DNA from 2 places in the Salinicola sp. LHM genome. Region 1 is predicted to be linked to the other one. Evidence: predicted binding sites of a transcription regulator. Region 1 holds the regulator's gene; the other holds the start of a gene.
What was found. The regulator FliA, encoded in region 1, starts transcription of late flagellar genes. The targets are predictions, from matches to a motif close to CTAAAGTTNNNNNNNNNNCNGCCGATA.
Positions count from the first base shown of each region.

Region 2: a site for FliA is predicted at 1,699-1,725, ahead of flgK (flagellar hook-associated protein FlgK). Genes of this name have one in related genera too.

Region 1 is NZ_CP140261.1:1,993,107-2,008,619, forward strand. It holds gene R5R73_RS09225 (methyl-accepting chemotaxis protein) at 1-1,516, shown strand, start outside; gene cheY (chemotaxis response regulator CheY) at 1,604-1,993, shown strand; gene cheZ (protein phosphatase CheZ) at 2,013-2,681, shown strand; gene flhB (flagellar biosynthesis protein FlhB) at 2,834-3,997, shown strand; gene flhA (flagellar biosynthesis protein FlhA) at 3,994-6,078, shown strand; gene R5R73_RS09250 (flagellar protein FlhE) at 6,189-6,599, shown strand; gene R5R73_RS09255 (RNA polymerase sigma factor FliA) at 6,729-7,427, shown strand; gene R5R73_RS09260 (PqiC family protein) at 7,602-8,231, opposite strand; gene pqiB (intermembrane transport protein PqiB) at 8,228-9,880, opposite strand; gene R5R73_RS09270 (PqiA/YebS family transporter subunit) at 9,873-11,240, opposite strand; gene R5R73_RS09275 (calcium/sodium antiporter) at 11,637-12,605, shown strand; gene R5R73_RS09280 (ArsA family ATPase) at 12,632-13,573, opposite strand; gene R5R73_RS09285 (cory-CC-star protein) at 13,631-13,927, opposite strand; gene R5R73_RS09290 (carbon starvation protein A) at 13,914-15,513, opposite strand, start outside.
Region 2 is NZ_CP140261.1:2,245,992-2,261,504, forward strand. It holds gene flgK (flagellar hook-associated protein FlgK) at 1-1,638, opposite strand, end outside; gene flgJ (flagellar assembly peptidoglycan hydrolase FlgJ) at 1,766-2,854, opposite strand; gene R5R73_RS10455 (flagellar basal body P-ring protein FlgI) at 2,854-3,993, opposite strand; gene R5R73_RS10460 (flagellar basal body L-ring protein FlgH) at 3,999-4,670, opposite strand; gene flgG (flagellar basal-body rod protein FlgG) at 4,712-5,494, opposite strand; gene R5R73_RS10470 (flagellar basal body rod protein FlgF) at 5,563-6,330, opposite strand; gene flgE (flagellar hook protein FlgE) at 6,497-7,801, opposite strand; gene R5R73_RS10480 (flagellar hook assembly protein FlgD) at 7,866-8,567, opposite strand; gene flgC (flagellar basal body rod protein FlgC) at 8,597-9,007, opposite strand; gene flgB (flagellar basal body rod protein FlgB) at 9,012-9,431, opposite strand; gene flgA (flagellar basal body P-ring formation chaperone FlgA) at 9,736-10,470, shown strand; gene flgM (flagellar biosynthesis anti-sigma factor FlgM) at 10,586-10,861, shown strand; gene R5R73_RS10505 (flagella synthesis protein FlgN) at 10,896-11,348, shown strand; gene R5R73_RS10510 (histone-like nucleoid-structuring protein, MvaT/MvaU family) at 11,472-11,852, opposite strand; gene R5R73_RS10515 (sensor domain-containing diguanylate cyclase) at 12,409-13,308, shown strand; gene R5R73_RS10520 (hypothetical protein) at 13,522-14,154, shown strand; gene R5R73_RS10525 (DUF3307 domain-containing protein) at 14,151-14,897, shown strand; gene R5R73_RS10530 (N-acetylmuramoyl-L-alanine amidase) at 14,894-15,513, shown strand, end outside.

The DNA of each region.
Region 1 (15,513 bases):
TGCACGTGCGCTGCTGGCCAGCTATCGCAATGCGGTGGAAGCCGGGGATGGCGAGCGCTCCCAACAACTTCAAAACGAGATCGAGTCCGCACTTGAAAGGGCCGGTGAACGTATCAACCAGTTCGAAGAGGTGGCCAAGACCGATACCGGCGAAGAATATGCGACACGTATCAATGCTGCCTTTGTCGCCTTTCACGACGAGGTCGAGCGCCAGATGAATGAAGGCAAGGATGCGGTGCGCGCCGAAGACGATCAGCGCATCAATCCGTTGATGAATAATCTCGATGATAGCGTGCGCGACTTCATTCAATATGCCGAGGCGCGTGTCGACAATGCCATCGTGGCGGATGCCGACAACAGTCAGTTGATGGAAATTCTATCCAGTATATTGCTGGTACTGGCCGTTGTCGTGGCTATTGCCGTGCGGATGGGGCTGGTGCGCGCAGTGGTCAAGCCGCTCAATGAAGCGGTCGAACACTTTGAGCACATCGCCAAAGGAGATCTTTCGCATAATATCGCCGAGCGTGGCAAGAACGAAATCGGGCGTTTGTTTCACGCCATGCGCGACATGCAGCACGGCCTGGTGGGTACGGTCACTTCCGTGCGTGACGCCAGCGCTTCGATTCATGGCGGAGCCCGCGAGATTGCCTCGGGGAACGCCGACCTGTCCTCGCGTACCGAGCAACAGGCCGCCTCGCTCGAGGAAACCGCGTCGAGCATGGAAGAGTTGACCTCCACCGTGCGTCAGAACGCCGACAATGCGCGCCAAGCGAGCTCTCTGGCCAGCGATGCTTCGGCCACGGCCGGACGCGGCGGCGATGTCATGAAGGAGGTTTCCAAGACCATGCAGGGCATCACCGAAAGCTCCAAGCAAATCTCCGATATCATCGGCATGATCGATTCGATCGCCTTCCAGACCAATATCTTGGCCTTGAACGCCTCGGTCGAAGCGGCGCGTGCGGGCGAACAGGGACGCGGCTTCGCCGTGGTCGCCAGTGAAGTGCGTAACCTGGCCAGCCGTAGCGCCGAGGCTGCCAAGGAAATCAAGGGGCTGATCCACACATCGACCATGCAGATCGAGCAGGGTTCCGAGCTGGTCGGAAATGCCGAAACCACCATGCGTGATGTGGTTCAGGCCGTGAAGAGCGTCAGCGACATCATGGACGAGATTTCCGCGGCGTCGCAGGAGCAGAGCGACGGCATCGAACAGGTTAGCCAGGCCGTGACGCAGATGGATCAGGTTACTCAGCAGAATGCCTCCCTGGTCCAGGAGGCTTCGAGTGCCTCCGCGTCGTTGGAAGAGCAGGCGCAGCGGCTGGAAGATGTCGTCGCGACTTTCCGCTTGCCTGGGAACACGTCCCATCGTTCGCAAGCCCCAACACATGGTTCAGCGGCCAGGACGATGGTCGTCGGTTCAGCGACTTTGACATCGCAAGCCACGACACAACAGTCGAGTGAGCGGAAACCTTCAAAGAGCGCCATGACGGTGCAGCAGGACGAGTGGGAAGAGTTCTAGACAGCCTCGGGAGCGTGCGTCGGCACGCTCTTAAGCATCAAGCTTCGAAGTGAATCGAATAGCCAGATTGAATTAACCGGAGGGTATATGGCTGACAAGAACATGAGCATTCTGGTCGTGGACGACTTCCCGACCATGCGACGTATCGTGCGCAGCTTGCTTAAGGAACTCGGCTTCGAAAACGTGGAGGAGGCCGAAGATGGTCAGGAGGCATTGACCAAGCTGCGAGCCGGTGGATTCGAATTCGTGGTTTCTGACTGGAACATGCCCAACCTCGATGGGCTGGAGATGCTCAAGGAGATCCGTCAGGATCCCAAACTTTCTTCATTGCCGGTGCTGATGGTGACAGCCGAGGCCAAGAAGGAAAACATCATTGCGGCTGCTCAGGCTGGTGCCAACGGTTACGTTGTCAAACCGTTTACCGCAGCGACGCTCGAGGAGAAGCTCAACAAAATTTTCGAAAAACTGGGTAAGTGACGCTTACGGAGGCTAGATCATGAGTGGTGTCAACCCTCAAGGCAGTAGCGCGGACGGCGTGGCTCCCGACGATTTGATTCGCCGTATCGGTCACCTGACTCGTATGCTGCGTGAGAACATGCGAGAGCTGGGGCTCGACAAAGAGGTGGAAAAAGCGGCACAGGCGATTCCCGATGCCCGTGACCGGCTCAGCTACGTCGCTTCGATGACCGAACAGGCGGCGGAACGCGCACTCAATGCCATTGATCATGCCCAGCCTCTGCAGAATGCGCTCGAGAGCGAAGCGATCGCGCTCGACAAGCGTTGGGACGAGTGGTTTGCCGAACCCAAGGCGCTCGACGAGGCCAAGGCGCTGGTCAAGGACACCCGTTCCTATCTGCAGAACGTGCCAAAGCAGACCAGCGCCACCAACGCCCAACTGCTCGAGATCATGATGGCGCAGGATTTTCAGGATCTCACCGGCCAGGTCATCAAGAAGATGATGGACGTGATCCACGAGATCGAGCAACAGCTGCTCCAGGTGCTGATCGATAATGCGCCCGAGGGAACCGAGCGTCGTGAGCGTACCAATCGCGTGGCCGATCAACCCGATTCGCTGCTCAACGGCCCTCAGGTCAACCCGCAGGCACCCGATGTCGTCAGCAGCCAGGATCAGGTCGACGACCTGCTGGACAGTCTCGGGTTCTGACCCCGGCCAACCAGAACCTTGCCCGGCCTTCGCAAATGGCTAGCCTCTCGAAATAGCAGGGTGTACATCCTGCTATTTCTTCGTTTGATATTCCTTCTCTCCAAGCAGAATAGCGTCCAGGTATCCATCCCCTTTCGTGGCGGAGTGCGCGCTTGGCCGAGCAGAACGACAGCGATCAGGAAAAGACCGAACCGGCGACGCCCAGACGAATCGAGAAAGCGCGAGAAGAGGGGCAGGTCGCAAGGTCACGTGAACTCGCCACCTTCCTGTTGCTGGTCAGCGGTGTACTGGGCCTGTGGGTCATGGGCAACAATCTCTATGACGAGCTGAGCCTCGTCATGGAGCAGTCCTTCCTTTTCGATCACGGGCTGGCATTCGACAGCGCTCGGATGCTGAGCCACGTCTGGGTGCTGGGGCAGCATACGCTATTGGCGTTGCTGCCCCTGTTCCTGTTGTTCACGACCGCGGCGATCCTGGGGCCGACGATGCTGGGTGGCTGGCTGGTCTCGGCGAAATCGCTCAAGCCGCAGTTGGGTAAGCTGAACCCGTTCAAGGGTTTAAAGCGCATGTTCTCGACCCAGGCGTTGGCGGAACTGGCAAAGGCCATCGCCAAGTCGGTGCTGGTTGGTGGCGTCGGCGTGGCGTATCTTTGGTCGCAGCACGGTACGCTGCTTGGTCTCATGGAGATGCCGATCCAGCAGGCGCTGGCCACGGCGATGCGCTTGGCGGCCGTGGGCTGTGCGCTCATCGTGGCCTCTTTGATACTGGTCATCCTGATCGACGTTCCCTATCAGATATGGAGCCACAACAAGAAGCTGCGCATGAGCCGCGAGGACATTCGCCAGGAACACAAGGAGAGCGAAGGCGACCCGCACGTCAAGGGTCGCATACGTTCTCAGCAGCAGGCCATGGCGAGGCGTCGGATGATGAGCAAGGTGCCGACCGCCGACGTGATCGTGACCAACCCGACGCACTATGCCGTGGCGCTGAGCTACCAGCAGGATTCCATGTCCGCTCCTCGGGTCGTTGCCAAGGGGGCCGATCACGTCGCTGCCAAGATCAGGGAACTGGGCGACGAAAATCGCATACCGCGACTGGAAGCGCCGCCGCTGGCGCGTGCGCTGTATCACCATGTCGATCTGGAACAGGAAATACCTGGCGATCTCTACACGGCGGTCGCCGAGGTCCTGGCCTGGGCCTTCCGTCTCAAACAGGTCGAAACCGACGGCGGCGATGTGCCGCCAACGCCTCGCGACCTGCCCGTGCCGCCAGCGCTAGATGAAGCGGCGTCAGATTCTTCCAAGGAGAGTGAATGAACGCGCTCACCCAGTGGTTCGGTCAGCGCAAGTGGCCGGCTGACACACAGTTCAAGATCCTGGCCGGCCCTGTGCTGATCATCATGATCTTGAGCATGATGATCCTGCCGTTACCGCCATTCGCGCTCGATCTCTTTTTCACCTTCAATATCGCGCTGTCGATCATGGTGCTGCTGGTCAGCATGTTCACGGAAAAGCCGCTGGACTTCGCGGCGTTCCCGGCGGTCCTGCTGTTCTCGACGCTGCTGCGACTGTCGCTGAACGTGGCATCCACCCGTGTGGTGCTGATGGAAGGCCACGAAGGGGGCGATGCCGCGGGCAAGGTGATCGAGGCCTTCGGCGAGTTCCTGATCGGCGGCAACTTCGCCGTTGGTCTGGTGGTATTTTTGATTCTGGTGGTGATCAACTTCATGGTCATCACCAAGGGCGCCGGGCGAATCGCCGAAGTGGGCGCGCGTTTTACCCTGGACTCCATGCCCGGCAAGCAGATGGCGATCGATGCCGACCTCAACGCCGGTCTGATCGGCGAGGAAGAGGCCCGCAGGCGGCGAACCGAGATCAATCAGGAGTCGGAGTTCTACGGCTCCATGGACGGTGCCAGCAAGTTCGTCCGCGGCGATGCCATGGCGGGCCTGCTGATCATGGTGATCAACCTGATCGGCGGGTTGATGATCGGTGTGGCGCAGCATGGCCTGCCATTCGGTGAAGCCGTGAAGACCTATACATTGCTGACCGTGGGCGACGGCCTGGTCGCCCAGATTCCGGCGCTGGTGATCTCGACGGCGGCGGGCGTCACGGTGTCTCGCGTCAATACCGACCAGGACGTCGGTCAGCAGCTGTTGAGTCAGCTTTTCAATAACCCGCGGGTCATGTTCCTCGCGGCTGGCGTCATGGGGTTGCTCGGTCTGATCCCCGGCATGCCGAACGTCGTCTTTCTGCTGTTTGCCGTGATCCTGGGATCGCTGGGCTGGTGGATGTCCCGGCGCGAGCAGGTCAAGGCCGTGCGCGCGGTGGAAGAAAAGGCACCCCCAGCGGTACAGGAAACGCCGGAGGCGAGCTGGGACGACGTGCAACTGGTCGATACCCTGGGACTGGAAGTGGGGCACCGCCTGATCCCGCTGGTAGACCAGCGCCAGCAGGGAGAGCTGCTGGGACGCATCAAGAGTGTGCGCAAGAAGTTCGCCCAGGATGTCGGATTCCTGCCGTCGGTCGTCCATATTCGCGACAATCTCGAACTCAGCCCCAACACCTACGTGATCACCCTGAAAGGCGTGGAAGTCGGTCGCGCAGAGGCATTCCCGGGCAAATGGCTGGCAATCGACCCGGGCCAGGTTTCCGGAACGCTGGATGGCACCCGCACCCAGGATCCTGCATTTGGCCTGACCGCCTACTGGATCGATACGGCGCAACGGGAACGAGCCCAGATCTACGGCTATACCGTGGTGGACGCGAGTACCGTGATCGCCACGCATCTCAATCATCTGCTGCATGAAAACGCCGGCGACATGCTGGGACGCGCCGAGGTTCAGCAGCTGCTGGACAAGGTCGCGGAGCAGCAGAAATCGCTGGTGGAAGACGTCGTGCCCAAGCTGCTGGCGCTGACGACGTTGCAACGCATCCTGCAGAACCTGCTTGCCGAAGACGTCCCGATCCGCGACATGCACACGATTCTCGACGTGCTGGCGGAGTACGCGCCGCAGCAGTCGGATGCCAACGAGTTGACCGCGCTGGTGCGTGTTGCGCTGGGCCGGGCAATCACCCAACAGTGGTTCCCGGGACGAGAGTCGATGCATGTGATGGGGCTGGAGCCCCGCCTGGAGCAGGTCCTGGCGCAAGCGCTCAACAACGGCGGCGCGCTCGAACCGGGGCTGGCCGAAACGCTGATGCAGCAGACCGCCGCCGCGGTGGAGCGGCAGCAGAGCCGGGACGAGCCGACCGTATTGGTCGTTCAACACGGCCTGCGGGCGCTGCTGGCGCGTTTCCTGCGCCGCCAGATCAAGTCTCTGGTCGTGCTTTCCCAGGCTGAGATTCCCGACGATCGCACCTTGCGTGTTACCACGACCATCGGGGCATCGTCATGACTGCCGATCTTCGGTCGGTGAGAACGGGAGCCTTGTCGGCGATGCCGAGGGCGTCGTCTTTATCAAGAGCGTTTTCCCTGGCGCCGAGCGCGCGCTCAAAGGCCACCTGCATGCTAGTCGGTGCGATCGCCACCGGGGTGATGGTCTTCATGGGGGCGATCGCGCCGGCTTCGGCGGCCCAGAGCACTTGGGTAGGCCAGCTGCCGCGCCAGACGATCGTCGTGTCGGAGCGCCCCCTGGAAAGTGCGCCGATCACGCTGCCGCCGTCAGCGGAACAGGGCGAGATCACGAACGTTCGCTGGGTTTTCCAGACCGATACGCCAGCGCCGACATTGAAGACCTGGCTCTGCCATGGACAGCTCTGTCTACCGCTGGTTCGAGCGCGGGGGGAAACGCAGCGCTTTGCGGGGCGGGCCGCGTCCCTTCCATTCCGGCTGCGCTTCCTGTTGCCACCGGGAGAGCATGCCAATGGCAACCGGGTAATCTCCAGCGGCCAGCTGATCGTCGACTACCGTCAGTGACGCTGACAAACAGCCGAAATAGCCGCTGGAAAACTGGCAGTTTGCCGTCTTGGCTCGGCGGCCGCGCGGCATAATGGGATATAGGTCATGCGTCCCATGACCGTAAGGTGTTTTGCACGAGGCCATTCGATGTATACCGCACAGGGCAAAATCGATCAGCACGCATTGATTGAGCAGTACATGCCGATGGTGAGACGCCACGCGCTCTCCCTTCAGGTGCGCCTACCCGCCAGCGTGGAACTCGATGATCTCGTTCAGGCCGGTATGCTCGGCCTACTGGACGCCATGGGGCGCTACGACAATTCGCACGGCGCGAGCTTTTCGACTTATGCCAACCAGCGCATTCGCGGCGCGATGATCGATGAGCTGCGTAGTCGTGACTGGATGCCGCGCAGCGTGCGGCGAAACGCCCGGGCACTGGATCAGGCCGTGCGCCGGCTGGAGCAGCAGTTGGGGCGGGCGCCGGACGAACGCGAGATCGCCCAGGAGATGGGCATATCCCGGGACGACTACCATCAATTGCTGATCGATGCCAACAATGGCTTTCTGCTGACGTACGACGAGAGCGACACCGAAAATGGCGTCGCCACGGTTGCGGAAGGCAGTCTGCCATCGCCGCTGGAGGCACTGCTCGATGCGGACAACCGTACCAACGTGATGGCGGCGATCGATGCCTTGCCGGAGCGGGAAAAGCTGTTGCTTGGGCTCTATTACCAGGAAGAGCTCAATCTGAAGGAAATCGGTGCCGTGCTCGGCGTCAGCGAATCCCGCGTCTGTCAGTTGCACAGCCAGGCGGTAGCGCGTCTGCGCAGCCGTCTGAATCACTGATCGCCTGAATCACTCATCCTCTGGGCTCCCGATCGAGATCGGGCTCTCTGCCCACGCCAGAAACACCCGGCGGCTCCCGAGCGTCTATCGAGCCCGGCATGGCAGACGTTGTCTGACTACATGTCTGACTACGTTGCCATGCAGGTTCGATAGGCGCTTTGACGTTGGCGTTGCTCAATCGGCGACGGGCGACGTTGTCGAGACAGCGCGGATATCGTCGGCGATCTGACGCGCCACGTCGTCCCACACGGCACCGAGAGTGCGCACCAGGGCAGGATAGCCGTCGTCGCTCAAGGGTTGCGTGACCGCGAAGTGGCGCTGTGCCACCAGGTCGTTGCCCTCGTGGAGCTGCCATTCCCCCGATGCCACGGCCTGGCCGTCATAACGACCCTGGAACTGGTCGACACTGAGCGTCAGTCGTTGCGCGCCCGCTTCGCTGCGACTGGTATTCAGCACCACGACATTCGGCAAATCCGCTGCCAGCGATTGCCGCAGACGGCGTGTCAATTGCTGCCCCAGCGACTCGGCCCACAGGTTCTGGTTGGCCGCGTTGAGTTCGATATCGCTGGTCTGCATGACGATCCCTTCCTGGTCGAGGTAGCTGGCCACCTCGACAGGACCGACCGCCAGCGTGGCCGCTTGCGGAGAAGGTTCGCTCGCCTGCTGCGGACTGTCGGCCTTCGGCAAGGTATACCGGTTGGTCGGCGTCGACTGGGAGGCGCAGCCGGCAAACGCCGCGGCGGCGATCGCCAGCAGGACGGTGGCGCCAACTCGGCGCCAACGGGGCAGGGACGACTTCATCATTGGGGAGCCCTCGGCACGGGATCGGTTTTAACTTCACGGTCGAAAATCAGCGCGTTGGGTTTTTCGCTCAAGGTCTTGGCGACTGGCTGCAGATCCCGCGTCAGCATCTCCAGCTGCTTGAGCGTGTCATTCAACTGACGATACCCCGAAGAACCGGCAGAGAACCCATTCAGCGTGTTCTGCAGTTCCTGCAACGTGTCATTGAGGTTGCCCGGCAACTGCTGAGTCGCGGGGTCGGAGACGATGGAATTGACCGACTCGGCGATCTGGCGCACCTGTTCGAGCGTCTGCTGGGAGGTCTGCATGGTCTCGTCCAGGCGATCGAGAATCGGTTCGACCTGCAGTTCGTTGAGCTTGTCGAGCAGGTTGGAAACCTTCTGCTCGATCTGCGCGAAGCCGCCGGAAATGGTCGGGAACACCGGCTTGCCGTCGAACGTCATCGCCTCGTAGGGAGGCGCGTCGTCGCTGAAGTTGAGATCCACGAACAGCGCGCCCGTCAGCAGGTTGCCCGCCTTGAGCGTGGCTCGCAGGCCGTACTCCTTGAACATGGTCTCGAAGCGGTTCCGAACCTCCTGGTCGTCGATATCCGTATTGATATCCTCGTTGCTTTCCAGGCGCTGCGGTTCGATACGAACCAATACCGGAATCGCGAACTGGGTCAACGAATCGGGTTGGGGCGCGGTGAAGTGCCAGGGAACACTGACCACGGTACCCACCCGGACACCACGATATTCGACGGGCGCGCCGCGGCTGAGCCCACGAACGGTATCGTCGACCAGCAGCACGTATTCGATGTACTGATCGTAAGTGCCTTCGCGCGCGCTCTCTTCGCTGTTGTAGAGCGTATAGGTCGCATCCTGCTTGGCGGGATTGCCACGCGTGATGTCTTCCGGCACGCCAAAGGTCACGCCACCGCTGATCAGCGTCTCGAAGGAGTCCAGGTTGACGTTGACGCCCTCGGAATCGAGCTGCACGTCGATGCCTGACGAGCTCCAGAACCGCGTGGTATCGGTAACCAGACTGTCGTAAGGCGCCTGAATGAAGATGCGGTGGCGCATCTCCCGCTTGTCAGGATCGAAATCGGTACTCTCGACGCGACCGACGGTATAGCCCTGATAGGTGATGGGATCCCCGGCGCTGAGCGAGTTGCCCACCTGACTCACCAGATTGATGCGTAGGCCCGGGGCGTCGGGCGGCGCGACCGGCGGCTGTTCGAGAACGTCGAAGCTGTCCTGGGATTCTTCGCTCTTGCCCGGCGCGAGCTGGATGTACGCCCCTGAGAGCACGGTGTTCAGACCGCTGATGCCTTCGCGCCCGATACGCGGCTTGACCACCCAGAAGCGCGTATCGCTGTTGAGCATGCGTGCCGCATCGTTGGACATGCGCGCAGTGATGACGGTATGCGACAGATCATCCGACAGCCGCACGGCCTCCACGTGTCCGACCTGGACATTGCGCGTCTTGATCTGTGTCTTGCCGGCCTCGATGCCCTCGGCATTCTTCATGTTCAAGGTGATCAGCGGCCCGCGGCTGGAGAAATTGTCCCAGACCATCCAGGCGCCAATCAGGGCGGCCAGCAGCGGCACTATCCAGATCGGGGAGAGCCGCGACTGCGACACCCGTTTGGCGCGTTGCATCGAATCAGGCATCGTCGACTTCCTTGACAGGCGAATAGGGAGATTGCCGCTTGAGCGCGGCCGGCATGGGAGGCTGCATGTTGCGCGCGTCCCAGATCAGACGCGGATCGAAACTGATGGCGGCCAGCATGGTAAGGATGACCACGGCGGAAAAGGCCAGCGCCGCGGGCCCGGGCGTGATCGACAGCAGTGATCCGGCGTGTACCAGCGAGACCAGAATGGCGACCACGAAGACATCGATCATCGACCAGCGGCCGATCAGCTCGGTGATGCGGTAGAGCGTCTGGCGCTTGTGCTTGAAGCGGGATTCCCCGCTGCGCCGGACCGTGACACAAAGCCAGGCCAGCGCGAACACCTTGCCGATCGGCACCACCACGCTGGCGGTAAAGATGATCAGGGCAATGGGCCAGTCGCCATGGCCGAGAAAGATCAGCACGCCGCCGATGATGGTCGAGGGAGTCGAGTCGCCTAGCGACGTCGTGGTCATGATCGGATAGAGATTGGCCGGGATATAACACAGCGTTGCCGCAATCAGCAGGGCCCAGGTCTTCTGCAGGCTGTGCGGGCTCCGAAACCGCAACGGCTCGCCACAACGTGCACAGCGGCCACGGCCGAAGTGGCTGAGCCGGGTGACCAGCCCGCAGGTCGGGCAGCCGGTGAGATCCTGCTCGGCCGCCGACTGGCCGGGGCGACAGCCCTCCGGCGCCAGCGGCTCTCCAGCCAGCGAAAACCACATCCAATCGGTGTCGATCGAGCGAGCGGTCAGCAGCAGCAGCAGGGCGTAGACACAGAATGACCAGAACGACAGTCCTAGATCGATCGACGCCATGCCGGCGATCTTGATCAGGCTGACCAGCGTGCCGATCACGAAGACATCGGCCATCATCCACGGCCCCAGGTGCGAAAGCGCGCGCGCGATGCGGTGGCTACGCGGGAGCGGCCGACGTTGCAGCAAGCCGAGATGCAGCCAGATGACGGCGAGCAGATAGAAGGCAGGCAGCACGACGATGGTCAGCAGTACGAGAATGCCGACGAACGGTTCGTGCAACGATACCAGGCTTGCCGAGGTGTCGGTGAGCTGGATGGCGTTGCTGACGCCGCGTGCCTCGAAACTGATGAATGGAAAGCAGAGCGCGGCCACGAGCGCGATCAAGGCGCTGATGGCAAACGCGAGGCTGCGTTCGGCCGGACGAAAATGGCGATGGCTCAAGGTATGGTCACAGCGCGGGCAACTGGCTCGCTGGCCGGGTTGCAACGGCGGCAACGCGACCAGCAAGTCACATTCGTGACAAGCGCGAAGACGGCGTCGTGTACGCCGGGGCGTCAGGAAAGTCGCCTTTTCGGTGCCGTTGTCGTTGATGCCTGATGCCAAAGCAGTACCTAACACGGAAGCAGAATTGAGGAAGCGTCGCGCTGCGTAAACGGCCATCTTACTCGAATACATACGCGCATGCATGTTTATCGGCGGCCGTTTCGACGGCAATGCCGTCGCCAAAAAATACCCGATAGTTCAGTCGTTTGGACACTATAGTAGGTGATGAGGGCTTTGCCGAAGAAGTACAATCACCATTTCGTTTCTCTGCCGTGTTTGTCCGGCAGAATAGGAGGCGAGAAAATCGAACGTTGGCTCGTTCGTCCGCGAATCGGCGGGGGTGACGCCAAGCGATGAACGCACCAAAACGAACAGGCTCGGCCGTCAGGTCGACCGGGTCTGATAGAGACGACTGATAAAGACGACTGATAGTCAAAGGGGGAGCTCGACGTGTGGATGGCGCTTGGGGCCATTGTGGCCGGTCTTGTCGTACTGGTATGGAGCGCGGATCGCTTCGTGGATGGGGCGGCTGCCACCGCTCGCCATCTCGGGCTGCCGCCGCTGTTGATTGGCATGGTGGTGATCGGCTTCGGCACCTCCGCGCCCGAACTGATGGTCTCGGCGCTGGCGGCTGTCCAGGGGAACCCCGGCCTGGCCTTGGGTAATGCCTATGGTTCCAACATCACCAACATCGCCCTGATCGCGGGGCTGGTGGCGTTGATCAGCCCATTGACCGTGCATTCCCAGGTCATTCGCCAGGAGCTGCCGGTGCTCGGCGTGATGACGTTGATTTCGCTTTGGTGTCTCTTCGATGGCGTGATCTCACGCATCGATGCCGTCATCCTGCTGTTGCTGCTGGGTGGCTTCCTGGGCTACAGCATCTGGCGCTCGCGCCGCCCGGGGACGGATGCCTTGCAGACCGACGTCGAGGCCGATGCCGCAGGGCAGAACATGTCGCTCAAGCGCAGCGTGACCTGGACGCTGGTCGGGCTGGTACTGCTGATCATCAGTTCGCGTTTTCTGGTGTGGGGCGCGGTATCGATCGCCGAGGCGTTCGGCGTCAGCGATCTGGTCATCGGCCTGACTGTGGTCGCCATCGGCACGTCGTTGCCGGAGCTTGCCTCTTCCATCAGCGCGGTGCGCAAGAACGAGCACGATCTGGTGATCGGCAACGTGGTCGGATCCAACCTGTTCAATACGCTGGCGGTGGTCGGGCTGGCCGGCGTGATCCAACCCATCGGCGTCGATCCGGAAGTGCTGGTTCGGGACTGGCCCGTGATGGCCGCGCTGACCCTGGCTCTGCTGGTATTCGGCATCGGGATCAAGGGGCAGGGGCGGATCAATCGACTGGAGGGTGCTCTGCTGCTTGCCAGTTTCGTCGCCTACACCGCATGGCTGGTCTACAGCGTGGTCGGCGCACGGTAGATGGATCGGCACTAGCGGCCTGTCTTTCAGGCGTGAGCATGCCAGGGGGCCAGCCCGCCCAGCGCCTCCTGGAGAGGCGCCAGGTCGCCGCAGGAAGCGGGCGCATGAGGCTGGTGGTCGATGCGTATGCGCTCGCGGTCGGGGAACGACGTCTCGAGATGTTCGATCCAGGGGCGTTGTTCCTCGCGCCAGTTGGCGAGCCATTGACTGTCGACCTCGGCGGGCAGGCACTTGTTGATCACCACGGCACCGACGTGCAGGCCATGGCTTTCCAGCAGCTCGCGGGTGCGTGCGGTTTCCAGCGCCGGCAAGCGTTCCGGATTGGCGACCAGGATCACCGCCGAATGCGCTGGGCAGGTCAGGTGCTCGCGGGCAGCGGCGAGGCGCCCGCGGCGTCGCATCAGCGTTTCCTGAATAGGATCGTCGACGACCTCGCCGTCGCCGAGCCACGCCTTGTAGTCGCTGCGCACCTTGCGCCGGCGTTGCATCAACCCTTCCACCCAGGCGCCCATGATCTCGGGGAGCGCCAGCAAGCGTACCGTGTGCCCGCCGGGCGCGGTGTCGAAGATCAGCCGATCGTACTTATCGCCGGTATCCAGCAACAGGCCGACCAGGGCGTCGAACAGGGCGGCTTCCTCGGTGCCGGGAGCGTGTCGTGCCAGGTCGAGCTGGCGAAACACCGCCGCGCTACGCTCGCCGCTGACCAGAGGTCGCAGCGTGGCCTTGACCTGTTCCAGGTAGCGCTGCGTTTCATGGTCGGGGTCGAGTTCGACGACATCGAGATCGGCCTGCATGCGCGTTGGCGTCGGCCCCGGCGCGCGTCCGAACAGATCGGCCAGGTTGTGCGCCGGGTCGGTGGAGACCAATAAGGTCCGCCAGCCAGCCGCCGCGCAGCTCAGCGCATAGGCGGTGGCACAGCTGGTCTTGCCGACACCGCCCTTGCCGCCGAAGAAGAGGCTCTTGGCCATGGAAAACTCCTCGTTGGACATGCTTCTAGCTAACGGCTAACGGCTAACGGCTAACAGCTAACAGCAGCGGAAGCCCGCCAGGGGCGAACGCGGCATGCCCTGGCGTGTGTGCCACTCGTGGAAGCGGTCGAGCATGTGCGGGTAGAGCTCCAGGGTCATGTCGCTGGCGGGATTGGGGATGCCCATCATGTCGCAGAAGCACAGCAGCATGAAGAGATCCTCCTCATCCTGCAGCTCCCGGGCGATTTCGCGGCGATGCGGCAAGCTCAGGACCGCATCGTAACCCTGGATCGCGCGGTGTAACCGTGATCGCCACAGGGCGATCACGGAACCTTTGTCGTCAGCGTGACTCATCGGAACTCAGCGGTTGCTGCTGCGCAGCCACGTCACCCTGGCGGAAGCTGCGCGACGCTTCGAGCAGAATCCACAGCGTGAATACCATGATCAGGCTGCCGAAGGTGAACAGCAGCAGGTTGCGGTCGGCATCGCCGAAGCCCGACCAGGTGAAAATCACCTGTTGTCCCATGGCCCATAAGGTCATGACCAGCAGGAACAGCATGGGGGCCAGGGTGAATACCACCGGGCGGCCCTGGCGCTTGAGCCATACCGAGACCAGCATCAGCGTAATGCCGGCCAGCAACTGGTTGCTGGTGCCGAACAACGGCCATAGCAGGTAGCCACCCGAGCCGAAGCCGTTGGGGCCTTCCGGCAGGATGACCAGCGCGGCGCTGGTGACGACGGCGATGCTGGTCGCGACGTGCTTGCGAGCGATCACCGGCATGCCGTACTCGTTGCCCAGCTCGGCGATGATGTAGCGCATCAGGCGTACGGCGGTATCCAGCGTGGTAGCGGCGAAGCTCACCACGATCACCGCGATCAGGGTCGACCCCATGTGCTCGGGGATACCGAGATTGCCGGCGAGCTGCCCGGCGCCCCGCACGAACGAGCCCAGGCCGTTGGAGCCGGCCGCGGAAAAGCTCGAGTAGGTCGCGGTGAAGTCGGCGCCGGAGGCGAACAGAGTGCCCACTGCAATGATCGCGATCATTGCCAGCATGCCTTCGCCCAGGGCGCCGCCATAGCCGATCATGCGGGCGTCGGTCTCCTTGTCGAGCTGCTTGGACGTGGTGCCCGAGGCGACCAGGCCATGGAAGCCGGAGATCGCCCCGCAGGCGATGGTGATGAACAGCAGCGGGTACCAACTGATGTCCGCTTCGCTGTTGACGCTGGGTGCGGTCATTTCCGGCGCGCCGAAGAGCAGCCCCAGATACAGCAGCGCCAGGCCGACCACCAGCTGGTGCGAATTGATGTAATCGCGCGGTTGCAGCAGCTTCCAGACGGGGAGCGTCGAGGCGATGTAGACGTAGACCATCAACACCACGATCCACACCAGAAAGGCCATCGAGGTGCCGTTGAAGCCACCGACGACCGGCGCGTCAGGGCCACCGAACCAGCTCACGAGGTCGAACTGCAGCCAGGGCACTTCGCTGGCCAGCAGCACCGCACCGTACATCACGGCCAGAGCGATCACCGACGGCAGCAGCATCGAGCCCGAATGACGATAGACGCGATAGCCGATCCACACGGCGAGCGGAATCTGGATGAAGACCGACAGCACGCTGGCCGGAAAGGTAATGAACAGCTTGGCGATGACCCAGGCGAAGACCGCGTTGACCATCAACACCAGGATCAAGATGATGAACAAAAACAGCAGCTTGGCACGCTGTCCGATCAGCCGGTTGGCCAGCGTGCCGATCGAGTGGCCCTTGTGGCGGTTGGAAAGCACTACCGCCCCGAAGTCATGCACCCCGGCGGCGAATACGGTGCCCAGCACGACCCACAGGATGGCCGGCAACCAGCCCCAATAGATCGCGATGGCCGGCCCCACGATGGGCGCTGCACCAGCTACCGAGGTGAAATGGTGGCCCCAGAGAATCCACTTG
Region 2 (15,513 bases), 250 kb from region 1:
CAGGATGGCCGAACCCGCTTCGATGACCTTGGCATTGGCCGAATAATACTGCTGATATCGCATCAGGTTGGCGTACTCTTCGTCCAGGTTCACGCCCGAGTCGGCCTGCTGGTAAGCGTAAAGCTGATCGCTCAGCCCCTGCTGGGTCGTCAGGTTGGCCTCGGTGATGGCCGCCCGGTTGCCCACATCGCTGACCAGCGAAGCGTAGCCGCCACTGAAGGTCGCACTACCGCCAACTAGCTTCTGATTCTGCAGGTCGAGTAACGCCAAGGCATTGCGGTTGTCACCGGAGTCACCGCTTTCCGAAGCGGCGATCTGGCTGGTATCGCTCAACGCGAGATCGAAACCGGCGGCCGCATTGCGCGTCGGTTGGACCAGGAACGTATCCCCTTCGGCAGGAGTATCCAAAGAAGGTGTCAGCGTAACTCCGCCAAAAACCAACTCACCATCATCATTCAGCTCGATGGTGCTGTCCTCGCCAGTGGAAAGATTTTCTAAAAGATACTCATCTCCTCCCTGGTATGTGAGACGGTAATCGTCGCTGCTGACGCCACTGTAATCACGTAACTCACCCGCATCGACGTCGACGGGATCGTCCCCGGTGAACCGGATTTCCATCTCCGCCGTACCGGCGTTATCGCCGCTAGCATAGACCGTAGGTGAACCCAGCGAAAAGAAGTCCTCCCCCTCCAAGCCATCAAGATCAAATCCCTGCTCCTGCAAGGCGTTGAAGCTTCCCCCCAAGGTCACCGCCAACTGACCGAGCTGGTTCTGAACGCTGTCGAGGGTTTCGCTACGAAAGCTCAACAATCCACCCAGTTCACCGCCTTGAATGACGGATTCCTTGAGTGGCGAACGCGAGCCGGCACCATCTTCGTAGGCGATCGTGATATTGGAAGGATCTTCATCGCTCTTGACGGCGACGAGATCGAAGGACTTGTTGCCGGCGACCAGCGGCGTGCCGTTGGATAGCGATACCTGGTAGGTCGAACCATCCTGGACCTGCACGTTGACGTCGACCAGCTCGCCGAGATCACTGACCAGCTTGTCGCGTTGATCCAGCAGTGCGTTGGGCTCCTCGCCGCTTCTGGCACGGGCCAGCGTCACCTGCTTGTTGAGATCGGCAATCTGGTCGCTGAGATTGTTGACCTGGGTGACCACGTCGCCAATCTGGCCGTTGATGCCCTCACGCATGTCGCTGAGATAGCCATCGTAAGCACGGAACTGTGCGACCATGCTGCGAGCGCTGCCCAATACCCCTTCGCGCGCGGCTGCGTCCGAAGGCGCACCGGTCAGATCCTCGAGGCTGGAGAAGAAATTCTGCATCAACGTGGTCAGACCGGAATCGCTGTCCGCCAGCAGATCGTCGATCTGGTTGACCTGGCTCTGGTAGGTTTCCAGGGCCGACTCGCGGCTATTGACCTGATTGAGCTGCGAACTGATATAGCTGTTGTACTGGCGCTGGATGCCGTCGACGCTGACGCCGGAACCGCCACCCTCGCCGCTGCTGTTCTGTCCCAGCAGCGTCAACTGTCGGCTATAGCCATCGGTGTAGACGTTGCTGATGTTGTTGCTGGTCGTCGAGAGCGCATTCTGCGCCGCGCTCAAACCGCTAAGGCCAATCGAAAACAGGCTCATATCGCTATCCCGTGAAACGCCATGACGATGCTGGCGATGTCCGTGCAAGGTTATGATTTTTATCGGCCGCGAAAGCCGCTTCTTGACCCCTTCAGACAGCGATTTCGCAACCAATTGTTAACGCCGATCAGAAAATCGCCGTGGGCAGATCGTCGGGGCCGAACGGATTGCCGGCATTACTCGCAGTCGCCAGCAGATCGCGACCTGCCCCGGCTTCTAGCGTGCCCAACTGCGCCATGATGCCGCGAAGCTTCTCGGCATAGCGTGGATCCGTGGCATAACCGCCCTGCTGCAACGCCTGAGCCGCCTGGTCGGGTGTCGAAGCCGCCACGACCCCCTGATAGCGAGGGTTGTCGCCGATCAACCTGGCGTAATCGTTGAAGGCATCGGTATAGGAGTCATAGACGCGGAAGCGATCGACCATCTTGACCGGCCGCCCGTCGACATACTCGGTGGTGGTGATAGCCGTGGTGTCGCCCTGCCAGGACTGTCCGGCCTTGATACCGAAGAGATTGTGGCTGTTGCCGCCGCTGGCGGTGGGAATCTCCCGCTGCCCCCAGCCGGTCTCGAGCGCGGCCTGGGCCAGAATCAGCTCGGCCGGCACGCCCGAGGACTGTTCCGCCTGCCTGGCCGGACCTGCCAGACTGTCGAGGAAGGCGCGGACGTGCGCCGGACGATCGTCGGCCTCGTCTCCCATCAATGTCGATGTCGATGTCGATGTCGATGTCGATGACGAGCCGTTGGCCGTGGCAGCGCTGGCAATCTCATGCCGTGACAGATCCGGCGCAAATCCCGGCGTGCGAAGGCCACCATGCAACAGCCGTGGCGTACCCCGCGGAATGCCGGCGATCAGGGCCGAGGCATCGTCCCCCGTAGCGCCCGAGGCGGCGGGCAGTGCCGAGGTGCCCGGCAGGCCGCTACCCTCGAGCTGCGCCACCAGCTGATCGGCAAGCCCCAGCCCCTTGCCCGCCAGCTGCTGCGCCCACTGCTGATCCTGCATCGAGCGCATCATGTCCATCTGATTGCTATGTAGTAGACCGGACTGGGGGCTGGCATCGCGCATGCTCTTGAGCATCATCTGCAGGAACACGGCCTCGAACTGGCGCGATGCTTCCCTGAGACTCCCCTGCGGCGAGTTGGCCGCACTGTACTTGAGCTTCTGCACGCTCTGGACGTCGAGCGCAAACTGCCCCGAAAGATCGTTGGTGATCGCCATCAGATGATATCCAGCTCGGCGTTGAGCGATCCCGCGGACTTCAACGCCTGGAGAATCGACATCAGATCCTGGGGAGAGGCGCCCAATGCGTTCAGCGCGTTGACCACATCCATCAGATCGGCACTGGTCTGAACCATCTGCAGCGCACCGCCCTCCTGCTGTACGGTGATGTCGGCGTTGGGAACGACCGTCGTGTTGCCACCAGCCAGCGCATTGGGCTGACTGACCTGGGGATTGGAATCGATGACGATCGACAGGTTGCCGTGGGCCACCGCGGCACGATTGAGCGTGACGGTGTCCGACAGCACCACCGAGCCGGTACGCGCATTGACGATTACCTTGGACGGGCCACGCTCGGTAGTGACGTTCACTCCCTGCACGCGAGCCAGAAAGGTGACGCGATCATTGTCGTTGGCCGGCAGCTTCAACTGCACCGTGCGTCCGTCGAGCGCGGCGGCGACCGGCGCGCCGAACTCCTGATTGATCGCCGCGACCATGCGTCGGGCATTCTCGAAGTCGGCATTCTTGAGGAACAGATCCAGCGTGCCACTGGCGTCGCCCAGTCGCATCGGCACTTCCTGCTCGACGAGACCGCCTCCGGGAATACGGCCCGCGGCCAGGTGATTGACGGAAACACTGCTGCCCGCCGCTTCCGCCCCGGCGCCGCCGACGTAGACGTTGCCTTGAGCCAGCGCGTAGACGCGACCGTCCGCCCCCTTCAACGGAGTCATCAGCAGCGTGCCGCCGCGCAGGCTGTCGGCGTTGCCCATCGATGACACGGTGATATCGATCTCCTGCCCCTGGCGGGAGAACGGCGGCAGTCTGGCGGTCACCATGACGGCCGCCACGTTGCGCAGCTGCATGTTGGTGCCCGCGGGCACCGTGACGCCCAGCTGCGATAGCAGGTTGGTGATGCTCTGCCCCGTGAACGGCGCCTGAGTGGTCTGGTCACCCGTTCCGTCGAGACCGACCACCAGGCCATAGCCGACCAGCTGGTTGTCACGTACGCCGGCGAAATTGGCCAGATCCTGAATGCGCTGCGCCTGGGCGCCCAGACTGAACAGCAGGATCGCCAGGAACAGAAGCGCTCTGGCCAACGGCGAGCGACGCAACTGGAATGAACGAAACAGAGCGGACATAGGCATCAGAACGGCGAAATGTTGAGGAAGAAGCGCTGCAGCCAACCCATGGTCTGCGCTTCGTTGATATAGCCATCACCGACATATTCGATACGGGCGTCGGCGACCTGCGTCGACTGCACGGTGTTGGAACCGCTGATCGCGCGTGGATTGATCACGCCGGAGAACCGGATATATTCGGTGCCCTGGTTGATCGCGATCTGCTTTTCCCCGCGAACCTTCAGGTTGCCGTTGGCCAGCAGATCATAGACGGTCACGGTAATCGTCCCGGTAAAGGTGTTGTTGGCATTGGCGCCCCCCGAACCGTTGAAGATGTTCTCGCCTTCGAGGTCCATGCCATAGTCGCTCAGTTTATCGAGAGGGTCCGGCACCAGCGTCGGCGTGAACGTCGCCGAACCGTCTCGTGACGCATTCGCCGCCGAGCTCTTGCTGGCACTGACCTGTTCGTCGAGCACGATGGTGATGATGTCCCCGATCTGACGCGGACGGCGGTCCTCGAACAGTGGCTGGAAGCCGAAGCGCGCCTGATAGATCGAGCCGTTGGCCTGCGTCGGCGGTGTCGACGGTATTTCCACCGGGGACGAATTCTCGACCACGGAGTGGCGCGGAATCTGGGCACAGCCAGCCACGATCAGCACCAGACAGAGGCCGGTCAGCATCAATACCCTGCGCCACATCGTGGACAATTCTGCGGTCAGCAACACGCGCCTTCCCCGGTTTATAGCTGTGTCAGACGCTGGAGCATCTGATCGGATGTTTCGACGGCCTTGCTGTTGATCTCGTAGGCGCGCTGCGTCTCGATCATGCTGACCATCTCTTCCACCACATTGACGTTGGAAGTCTCGACGTATCCCTGATAGAGCACGCCGGCCCCATCCAGACCGGGGTTGAGATCGTTACGCGGACCAGAGGCGTCGGTTTCCAGGTACAGGTTCTGGCCGATGCTCTGCAGCCCCGTCGGGTTGATGAACGTGGAGAGCATGATCTGCCCCACCTCGTTGCTCTGGGAAGTCCCCGGCTGCATCACGGAAACCACGCCATCCTGGCTGACAGTGATCGACAGCGCGTTCTGCGGGATCACGATCGGTGGATCGACCGGATAACCGCCCGCCGTCACCAGCTGGCCGTTCTCGTTGACCTGAAAGCTGCCGTCACGGGTGTAGCCCGTGGTGCCGTCCGGCATCTGCACGGCAAAGAAGCCCTTGCCGTTGATCGCGAGATCGCGGGAGTTCTCGGTATTCTGCAGACCGCCCTGGGTGTGCAGCCGCTCGGTGGCGACCGGACGCACGCCCGTACCGACCTGCATGCCGGATGGCAGCGTATCGACCACCGAAGATTGCGCACCGGGCTGACGCACGTTCTGGTACAGCAGATCTTCGAAGACGGCGCGAGACCGCTTGAAACCGTTGGTCGAGACGTTGGCCAGGTTGTTGGAAATCACATCCAGCTTGACCTGCTGCGATTCCAGGCCGGTCTTGGCCGTCCATAAAGACTTGATCATGACAAAACCTCATTGTCGGTAAGCCAGCCAGCGGCCAGCCTCAGCTGGTCAGGGTCAACTGGTCAGGGTCAACTGGTCAGAGAAAGCAGGCTGTTGGCGCGTTGTTCGTTCTCGTCCGCGCTTTCGATCACCTTCATATGCATGTCGTAACGTCGAGCGCTGTCGATCATCGAAATCATGGCGTCGGTGGCGGTGACATTGCTGCCTTCGAGCGCCCCGGGAACCAGACGCAGGGTATCGTCGGCCGGGATCGGCGCCGCCACGTCCTGCCCCTGGGCCGGTGGCATCCGAAACAGGCCGTCTTCGCCACGCACCAGATTGTCGTTCCCCGGCGCGACCATCTTGAGACGCGCCAACGGCGCGATCGCATCCGGGTTCTGGCCCGGCTCGAGCACGCTGATCGAACCATCCGGCGCGATCGTCACGTCGCCCCCCAACGGTACGACGATGGCCTGGCCGTTGTCGGAGAGCACCGGGTTGCCGAGCGATGTCAGCAGGCCGGTGGAATCGACCTGGAGGTCGCCACGGCGAGTATAGGCTTCGCCGCCGTTCGGCGACTGCACCGCCAGCCAGGTATCGTCGCCCTGCAGCGCAACATCGAGACTGCGCCCGGTGGTACTGATGGTGCCCGGCGTGAAATCGGCGCCCGGCGTCGTCATCATCGAGGCAACGCGGGTCGGCAGGCGCGCCTCGCCTTCCACCGGCACGGCACGAAACGCCATCAGCTCGCCGCGAAACCCGGGCGTGCTGACGTTGGCCAGATTGTTGTTGACCACCGATTGCTGCGCCATCGTCTGGCTCGCGCCACCGCCGGCGGTGTAGAGAATTCTATCCATGCCCTATGCCTTTCATATCGGCGCCTTTCATATCGGCGCCTTTCGAAACCGTGGCTATTGAAACAGTGCTTGCCGAAATCGTATCTATCGAACCCGGCCTATCGAAGCGGGATCGTTGCCGGCCGACTCGCGACCGGCAACGCCAATGCTGTTGGCGACAGAATTATCAGCGCAGCTGCGCAATCTGATCCATGACTTCGGACTGGGTACGGATCGAGTTGGTGTTGGCCTGGTAGTTGCGCTGCGCAATGATCAGGTTGACCAGCTCCTGCGTCAGATCGACGTTGGAGGCCTCCAACGTTTCGGACTCGATCGAGCCCAGCGTGCCGGTACCTGCAATGCCCAGCAGTTCGTTACCGGAAGCCGCCGTCGCCGCGAACAGGTTGTCGCCGGAAGGCGTCAAACCCTCGGGATTACGGAAGGTGGCCAGGGCAATCTGGCCAAGATCGACGGTCTTCTCGTTGGAATAGTTACCGACGATGGTGCCGTCGTCAGCGAAGCTGATGCCGACCAGCGCACCGGCGGAATAGCCATCCTGTGCCAGGCTCTTGACGGTGGAGTCACCGGCGAACTGCGTGCTGCCCGCCATGTTGAAAGTGGCGTTGATCTCCTGGACACCAGTGCCTAGCTCATTGTCAGTGAACGTCAGATCGGGCCAGTTGACCGGATTGTCCGTTGTCAATTCGCCGTTAATGGTTGCGAGCTTGCCGGAATTGTCGAACTCCAGAGTCAGCGCGGGGTCATCCGCCGTCAGCACACCATCGAGCGCCGTACGTGCAGTCCAGGTGTTGTCGTCAACACTGGATTTCTGGAAATAGAGCGTTGCGTTATGCTGCGCGCCCTGGGAATCGTAGACGGTGAAACTGGTGGAGTAGTTGTAGGCGATCGGGGTCTGCGCAGTCGTATCTTCGGCGTTCTTCGCAGTCAGGCTGTTGTAGAGCGTTGCCGTCGAGGTATCGTCGGCGACCGTGGCGGAATCCAGGTTGAGCAGGATGTTGATGCCGGTGCCGGTGGCGCCCGTCGCGCTGGCCGGCATGTCGGCCGCCGGGATGTTGAGCACGCCCGGCTGGCCGCCGGTAACGACACCGGAGTTGACGTCGGTGGCATCGGCCAGCCCGTATCCCATCAGCCGCGCACCCTGGGCATTTTCCAGGTAGCCGTCCGCGGTCATCGTCAACTGGCCGTTACGCGAGTAGCCCACCTGGCCTTCCTGCTGGAAGCGCAGGAAGCCATCACCGGCGATGGCGATATCCAGGTTGCGCCCGGTGGCTTCCAGGCTGCCGCTGCTGAAGTCCTGCAGAATGCCGGAAACCCGGGTACCCAGGCCGACGGCGCTGTTGGCGAAGACGTCGGAGAACTGCACCGAGCCGCTCTTGAAGCCTTTGGTCTGCGAGTTGGAAATGTTGTTGCCGATGACATCCAGCTGCTGGGAAGCGGCGTTGACGCCGCTCAATGCCTGTGAAAAGCCCATGATTCATCCCCTACGTTTATCGGTTGCGTACGCTCAAGCGGTTTCGTGTCGTCAATGCTTTTGCTCAGAGAATCTGACGCACTTCCGAGAGCGCCACGGGATCCCGAGCAGGTCCCAAGTCCAGTTGCGGTCCACTGGCATCCTGGATCACGCCATTGACCAGGGCGTAATTCAGGGCTGCCGGTGCGTATGTCTCGTCTCCCACCGTCGCCGTCAGAGAGGCGGTATAGATACTGTCGGTGGAGGCCTTGGAACCATCGGCCAACTGACCATCCCAGCTGAAGCTGTGCACGCCGGCCTCGAGCGGACCGGTGGAGAAGCTGTCGATGATCTCGCCGCTGGGACCGCGAATATCGATCTGCAGATCCTCGACGGCGCTGTCCAGATTCACGCCGATCGGCGTCGCGACAACACCTCCCGTGTCATCGGTCGCCCCCACCAGAACCTCGTTGCCCGGCACCATGACGCCCTGCCCGATCAACGCCGTCGCCTGCAGGGCCTGCCCCGCATCGATCTGGTCGTTGATTCTGGTAAGGCTGTCATTGAGCTTTTCGATACCACTGACGGTACTGATCTGCGCCAGTTGCGCGGTCATGTCCGAGTTTTCCATCGGACTGGTCGGGTCCTGATTCTTCAGTTGGGTAACCAGCAGCGTCATGAAGCGATCATTGAGCTCGCTGCCGGATTCCATTCCCGTAGTGGCACTGCTGGCGGCCGTGTCATTGATATTGGCTAGCGTACTGCTACCGATCACCGGACTGGACATGACATCTCCTTGATGTGGCCCGACACCGATCAGCCTTCGCCGATGGTGAGAGTTTTGGTCATCAGCGTCTTGGCGGTATTCATGACCTCGACGTTGGCTTGGTAAGAGCGGGAGGCTGCGATCATGTCGACCATCTCGTTGACCGGGTCGACATTGGGCATCTGCACATAGCCCTGCTCGTCGGCCAGCGGATGCCCCGGGCGGTACTCCATGCGCATCGGCGCGACGTCGTCCTCGACCACGCCGGTGACGCGAACGCCGCCCGTGCCGCCGCCCTGCTGGCTCAGCGCCTGGAACATGACCTGCCTGGCGTGGTAGGGCTCTCCGTCCGGCCCGGCGACGCTATCGGCATTGGCGAGGTTGCTCGCGGTAACGTTCATGCGCTGCGAATTGGCCGACAGCGCCGAACCGGAAATATCGAATACACTGAACATGGACATCGTGTTACTCCGGCTGCATGGCTTTCTTCAGCCCCTGGATCTTGCGGCTGACGAAAGTGACGTCCGCCTGATAGCGGAGCGAGTTGTCGGCAAAGGCCGAGCGCTCCCGATCCATATCGACCGTATTGCCATCGAGGCTCGGCTGATCGGGAATGCGGTAGAGCAGGTCCTGAACACCCGACCCGCCTGACGCCTGCCCCGGAATGTGTCGAGCGGATGTCCGAGCCAGCGACAGCCCGCCGGAGCCCTCGCTGCGCCCCTGCTCCATGACCCGATCCAACTCTGCGCGGAAATCGAAATCCCGCGCCTTGAAGTTGGGCGTATCGGCATTGGCGATATTGTTGGCCAGCACCTGCTGACGTTCTGCGCGCAGATTGATGGCCTCCTGCTGGAAGCGCAGCGCGTTATCCAACTTGTCGAACATGCCGTGCACCTCGGATGGCGTTCGCTGGAAAATTGACAGGATGGAGAATAGCGGCGGGCGGCGCGATTCAAACCCGTAAACAGACCGTCAATTGCGCGCCATTTTCATCAATGCTCGATGGCGAGCACGCCTACAATCGTTTTCCAATGTGGGGGATTGCGTCCACCGGCTTGCCATGTCGGGACGCCCCGGCCCGGATCCATGATCTGGTTCGGATTTCCAGAACCGCCCCGCCGAGACCCGCGAACAGCCCGAGCTCCGTGACATGCGTGCCGACCCGACTGAAGCGTTTCCGCGAAACCGGTTGAAACATCGACCGTCCCGCCAGCTCGTGTTCCGAGCCGGCGCCGTCACGCTGATGGCGCTGCTTTTCGCGCTATCGTTGCTGCCGCTTCCCTCGATCGCCCGCGCGGCATCGGCGGATGAACCCTCCGACGCCGTCGTCGCCAGCGTGCGTCAGTTCCTGAAGGAGCGCACTGCCTCTCTCGGCGACCAGGTGACGATCGATATTCGGGAAAGCGACGTCGATCTCGGCGACTGCGCGACACCGCAACCCTTCCTGCCTCGCCCCGGAGTGCCTCAGGGCCGGGTTACGGTAGGTGTTCATTGCGACAGCGACGGCAGCCGGACGCGCTATCTGCAGGCCACGGTTTCGGCGATAGTTCGCCACCTGGTCGCACTCCAGCCGATTGATCCCGGTCAACGGATCGATGCGACGATGCTGGATTGGCAGGAGGCGGATATTTCCCGCCTGCGCCGCGGCTACCTCGATGATCTCGACCAGGCGGTCGGCAGGGTTGCCACGCGACGCATCCCGACCGGAGCGACGCTGACCGACAACATGATCAGAAAGCCGTGGATGGTGAAACGCGGTGATACGGTCGTACTGACCGCCGTGGGCCAGGGGTTTCGCATCAGTCGCAGCGTCGAGGCGCTGGATAACGGTGAATTAGGCAGCACCATTCGCCTCAAGACGGAGGATGATCAGATTCTACAGGGAAGAGTGACGGGACAGGATCGGCTGCGCGTCGACCTGTGAGCCGTCCAGATAATTTTTTTAACAAATCTCTGTTCGAATTTCGTTCAGCTTCCGCTGGCCTTGCCGATAACGTAAGCAAGTACGTGATTGTGCATCCAGCCATGAGGTAATGACCTTGAAAATCGATCAAACGCAACCGCTGACTCGCCCGACCCAGAACGAGGCCGCCGAGCAGCGCAAAAGCGCGGAGTCGCTGGGAGCCGCCAAGACGACGGCCGGTTCCAGGACGACGCTGAGCCAGATCCCGCGGGGCGACGAGAGCGGAGACATCGACACTGCCCGTGTCAACGATATCCGCCAGGCGATCTCCGAAGGCCGGCTCGAACTCGATACCAGCAAGATTGCCGACGGTCTGATCCAGAGCGTTCGTCATATGCTGGGTGAGCAATAATCCCTGACTTCAGGCCCAGTGCCAGGAATTCTGCATGACGCCAGCTGAATTGATTGCCGAACAACATGCCTTGTTGGAAAGGCTCGTGGAAACACTCGATGCGGAGGCCGGCTGTCTCGGCGCTGGCAGGGCCGACGGGGAACGTCTCGGTGAGCTGGCAGCGCTGAAGCAACAGCAGTTGAATGACCTCGATCAAATCGAGAGTCTCCGGCGAGAGCATCAGCAATCGCAAGGATTCGGCATGGGGAGCCGCGGTGCGGAGCAGTTTGCCCAGTCACTGGACAGGCAGGAAACCTGGCAGCGGATTCGAGAACTGGCAGAGCGGGTCCGTCGGACCAATCGCCTCAATGGCCACATCATCTCCACACGGCTGGAGCACAATCAACAGGCCATCGATTTTCTGAATCGTGCCATCGGGGGCAGCGTCTACGGCCCCAAGGGCGAGTCGCGCCACAACGGCTTCGGCGGCATCAGCTCCAAGGCTTGAGGTTCGCTTGAGGTTCGAGAGCCGCTAAATACGAAACCCTCCGCCGTTGTATCTCGGCGGAGGGTTTTGTTTTGACCAAGCGCATGAAAAAGCGCCCAAGCGCATGAAAAAAGGAAAAGGCGCTTAGTCTTCCGTCCTGACGACCCAGGACTCGACGGTATCGCTGCCGTGTTCGTCTTTCCAAGCCTTCAAGGTCTTGTGATTGCCGCCACGTGTCTCGACGACTTCCCCGGTGTTGGGGTTCTTGTAAATCTTGAGCTTGCGCTTGCGGCGGCTACCGGCCGATCCGGTCTGCGCAGCAGCGGGCTGAGCGTTGTCAGCTTTCGGGTTCAACAATTCAATGACGTCACGCGTCGTCTTGCCATACTCCGCCATCAGAGCTTCGAGTTTCTCCTTGAACTCGAGCTCGGACTTCAGACGTTGATCACCCTCCATTCGCTTCAGCTCTTCTTCAAGCTGCTTCAGGAGCTGTTCTTTCTTGACGTAATCGCTAAGTAGAGACATTCGTTGGTCCGTTGCGGGTAGGTTTAAGCGTGTGCATTATTGCGGATATTTAAAAACTTTCAAGTCTTAGCGAGAGGTTTTTTAAAGCGCAGGGATTACCAGTATTTATTTAACTCCCGGCTCGTTAATGACTTAGCGTAATATCGACCTTCCGGCATCGCAAAGTTGGCGTTTCTTTTATCGGTTGCCGGTCCCGTTATTTACGTCATCTCCATCCCGCTTTGCAAGGAGAAAACGCCCCGATTAGAACCATCGCCGTTATGGAGTCTGAGGGACGTTATCCGAGGAGCACGAAACCCGAGATCCCCGCAGCAAATAGTGGTGAATAAGTGTGCTCTAAATGAATGATATCTAATTGGTTATGCGTATCGAGAGTGAGCTACAATTTCCCGCCCTGCCGTCGCTATTGAACGGAAGACTCGCTTCACTTCAGGCTTCATACGAATGGATTCGATTTCCGGCTGTCTGACGACGCCAGGCGTTTTCGATGACCAGGACATCGGTTCAGGACATGACAAAAAAGAAAAGTCGCTTATCGACCCGTACGATAGTGGAATTGGCTGGCATCTGGCTGGGTTCCTCTCTGTTGATGCTGGGCGCGGCTTGGCTGGTTGGCGCCGGCGGGCCATTCTTGATTGCCGTGCTGGTCTGCCTCTTCAGTGGGCTGTCGGGCCTGGTTGCCAGTTTCTGGCTATTCAATCTTCGACTGCTGGCCCCGGTCAGGCGGCTGGCAGATCACGTGCGCTTTGTGCATGAATTCCGCGACACGCCGCGCGACACGCCGCAGCAGATGCCCTTCGATCTTTCCCGCCGCTCCGACGCCGTGGGCTTGCTGACGCGGAACCTGCAGAAGCTGATCGAAGAGTCGAGAAGTGACCACGCCGCTCTGCTGGAACAGACGCTGAACGATCCACTGACCGGACTCGGCAACCGGCGCATGCTGGAAAGCCAGCTCGACGTGCTCATCCCTCTCAGCCGTCGCCTGAGCTGCACGGTGTCGGCGATGATGATCGATGTCGATCACTTCAAGGCATTCAACGACCACTACGGCCACCCGGCCGGCGATGTATGCCTCGTGGATATCGCTGGCGTGCTGAAAGACACCTTCCGTCGAGAAACCGATGTGGTGGTACGCCTGGGTGGCGAAGAGTTCCTGGTACTGCTGATCAATGCCGACAAGGACGAAGCCTGGGCACTGGCCGATGCCATGCGCGCCATGATTCAGGCGCTGGGCATTCCTCACGAATATTCCTCGGTGGCTTCCGTGGTCACCGTCAGCGTCGGGGTGGCCACCAGCCCTCATGGCTTGCTGGTCGATATCGACGACATGATCGCCCATGCCGATGAGGCGCTTTATGACTGCAAGGCCCGGGGCAGAAACCAGGTGGCATCCAGGCTGATGGGGGCCGACACTACGCTCGAGGGATCTCAGCCGTCCATCGAATCCACGGCATGACCCGTTCGAGACAACAATCTTTGAAACAACAATCTTTGAGACAATAATCTTTACAGCAGAATACTGTATATAAATACAGTCTTTCTTTACCTTATCCTCATCGACGTTACCGATACCGCCATTGCGGTTATAGTGATTTTTGCGCATAAGCGCAAAAATAGCTTTTTTTGGCTATAGTTATGGCCGTATGAATGGCTATCGATGAGGAGCCTCATGTCAGTGATTGGCGTGCTCAGCGGGGATATCGTCGCGTCGCGCGATATCAGCGACAAGCGCAAGCTTCGGCGGGCAATAGATACCGGTATCGAACGCCTCGGACAGTCACTGGGCGCCGTGGGTACCCGGTTTCGGGGGGATGCGTTCCAGGTGGCGATTCCCGAGTCGCGGGATTCGCTCGCCGCCGCCGTGATCATGCGCGCCAGCCTGATCGAGCACTCCCCTTCCAAACAGCAGATGTGGGACGCAAGAATCGCGGTCGGTATCGGCGAGGGCACGGTGCCCACGCTCGAGAATTTCATCGATGCCGATGGCGAAGCGTTCATCCGTTCCGGGCAGGGGCTGGATGCGTTGAGCCAGGGCGATCGACGCCTGGGGCTGTTTCTGGCGACCCCGCAACCCGAACTGGACCTGCTGATCCGGTTTGCCGACGACATCGTCAGCCACTGGAGCCATAACGCCGCGGAAGTGATTCGCTTCAATCTGACGACCGACCATTCGCAAAGCGAACTTGCCCGGCGTCTAGGTCGTTCTCAACCGACGATCAACCGGCGCCTGAGTGCCGCACGCTGGCCGCTGATCCGTGACTTTCTGGCGTTCAACCGGCAGCGCCTGGAGACACTGACATGAACGAGACGAGTCTGTCGCTGCTGTTGGCGTTGCTGCTGTCGCACACCATTGCCGACTTTCTGTTGCAGAGCGATACCTGGGCGGCTCGGAAGCAGCAGCACCATTTCCGCACGCTATCGCTTTACTGGCACGTCGGCATTCACATGTCGCTGAGCCTCGCCGTGTTGCTCGCTTTCGGTACCGGCGTGCACGCCGCACTGATCGCCACCTCGGGAATCGGCGCATCTCACTGGCTGATCGATACGTTGAAGAGCTACGCCCCGGCGCACCGGGTTCGCTTTTTCCTTCTCGACCAGTTTCTGCATCTGCTGATACTGGGACTCGTCTGGTGGTGGGTCGTGGACGGCGACATGGCCGTGCCGATGGTCCAGCTGGCGCTATTGTGGCAACCCCGGACGCTGCTCGTCGCGCTGGCTTATCTGGTGGTTCTGCGCCCTGCGTCGATACTGATCGCGCTGATCATGCGGCGCTGGAGCGAAGGCGTCGACACACGCGGCACGCTGGCCGACGCGGGTGCCCGGATCGGCATGCTCGAACGCTTTCTCATTCTGACCTTCGTTCTCAGCCATCAGATGGCCGCTATCGGCTTTCTGCTGACCGCCAAGTCAGTGCTTCGCTTCGGCGATCTCTACGAAGACCGCGATCGAAAGCTGACCGAGTACGTACTGCTCGGCACCATGCTGAGTTTCTCGATCACGCTTACCCTGGGTCTGTTGACCCGTTATCTGCTGGGTGTGCTATGAAGTCTCGACGACAGGATCATCCGCGTGGCACCAGGAGTCTGCTGACCGGCTGGATGCTACTGACGATACTGGCCGGCTGTGCCGGCTCACCGACGATGGAGACCCGAAACGGTTATATCGCCGACCGCGCGCACCGCTCCGATGCCTACAACCAGCGCATTCGCTATCTGATTCTGCATTACACCGACTCAGAGGCGTCCCGAGCGATGCGCACCCTGCTCGGGCCCGATGTCAGCTCACACTATCTGGTGCCCCGCTCCCCCTCCCTGTCGGATGATCTGCCGCAGATCTGGCAACTGGTCGACGAGAAAGACCGCGCCTGGCATGCCGGCGTCAGCGCCTGGGAAGACCGCACCCAGCTCAACGACACCTCCATCGGCGTGGAGATCGTCAACCGTGGCCCGCAGGAGACGCTCGAAGGTCAGCGATGGGAGCCTTATCCCGAGGACCAGATCCGTGCGGTCATCGCCTTGGCGAAGGATGTGATTCGCCGCTATCGGCTGCCGCCGACCGCCATCCTGGGACACTCGGACATCGCGCCGTCGCGCAAGATCGACCCTGGCCCGCGCTTTCCGTGGAAACGCCTGCATGACGCTGGTGTCGGCGCCTGGCCGAG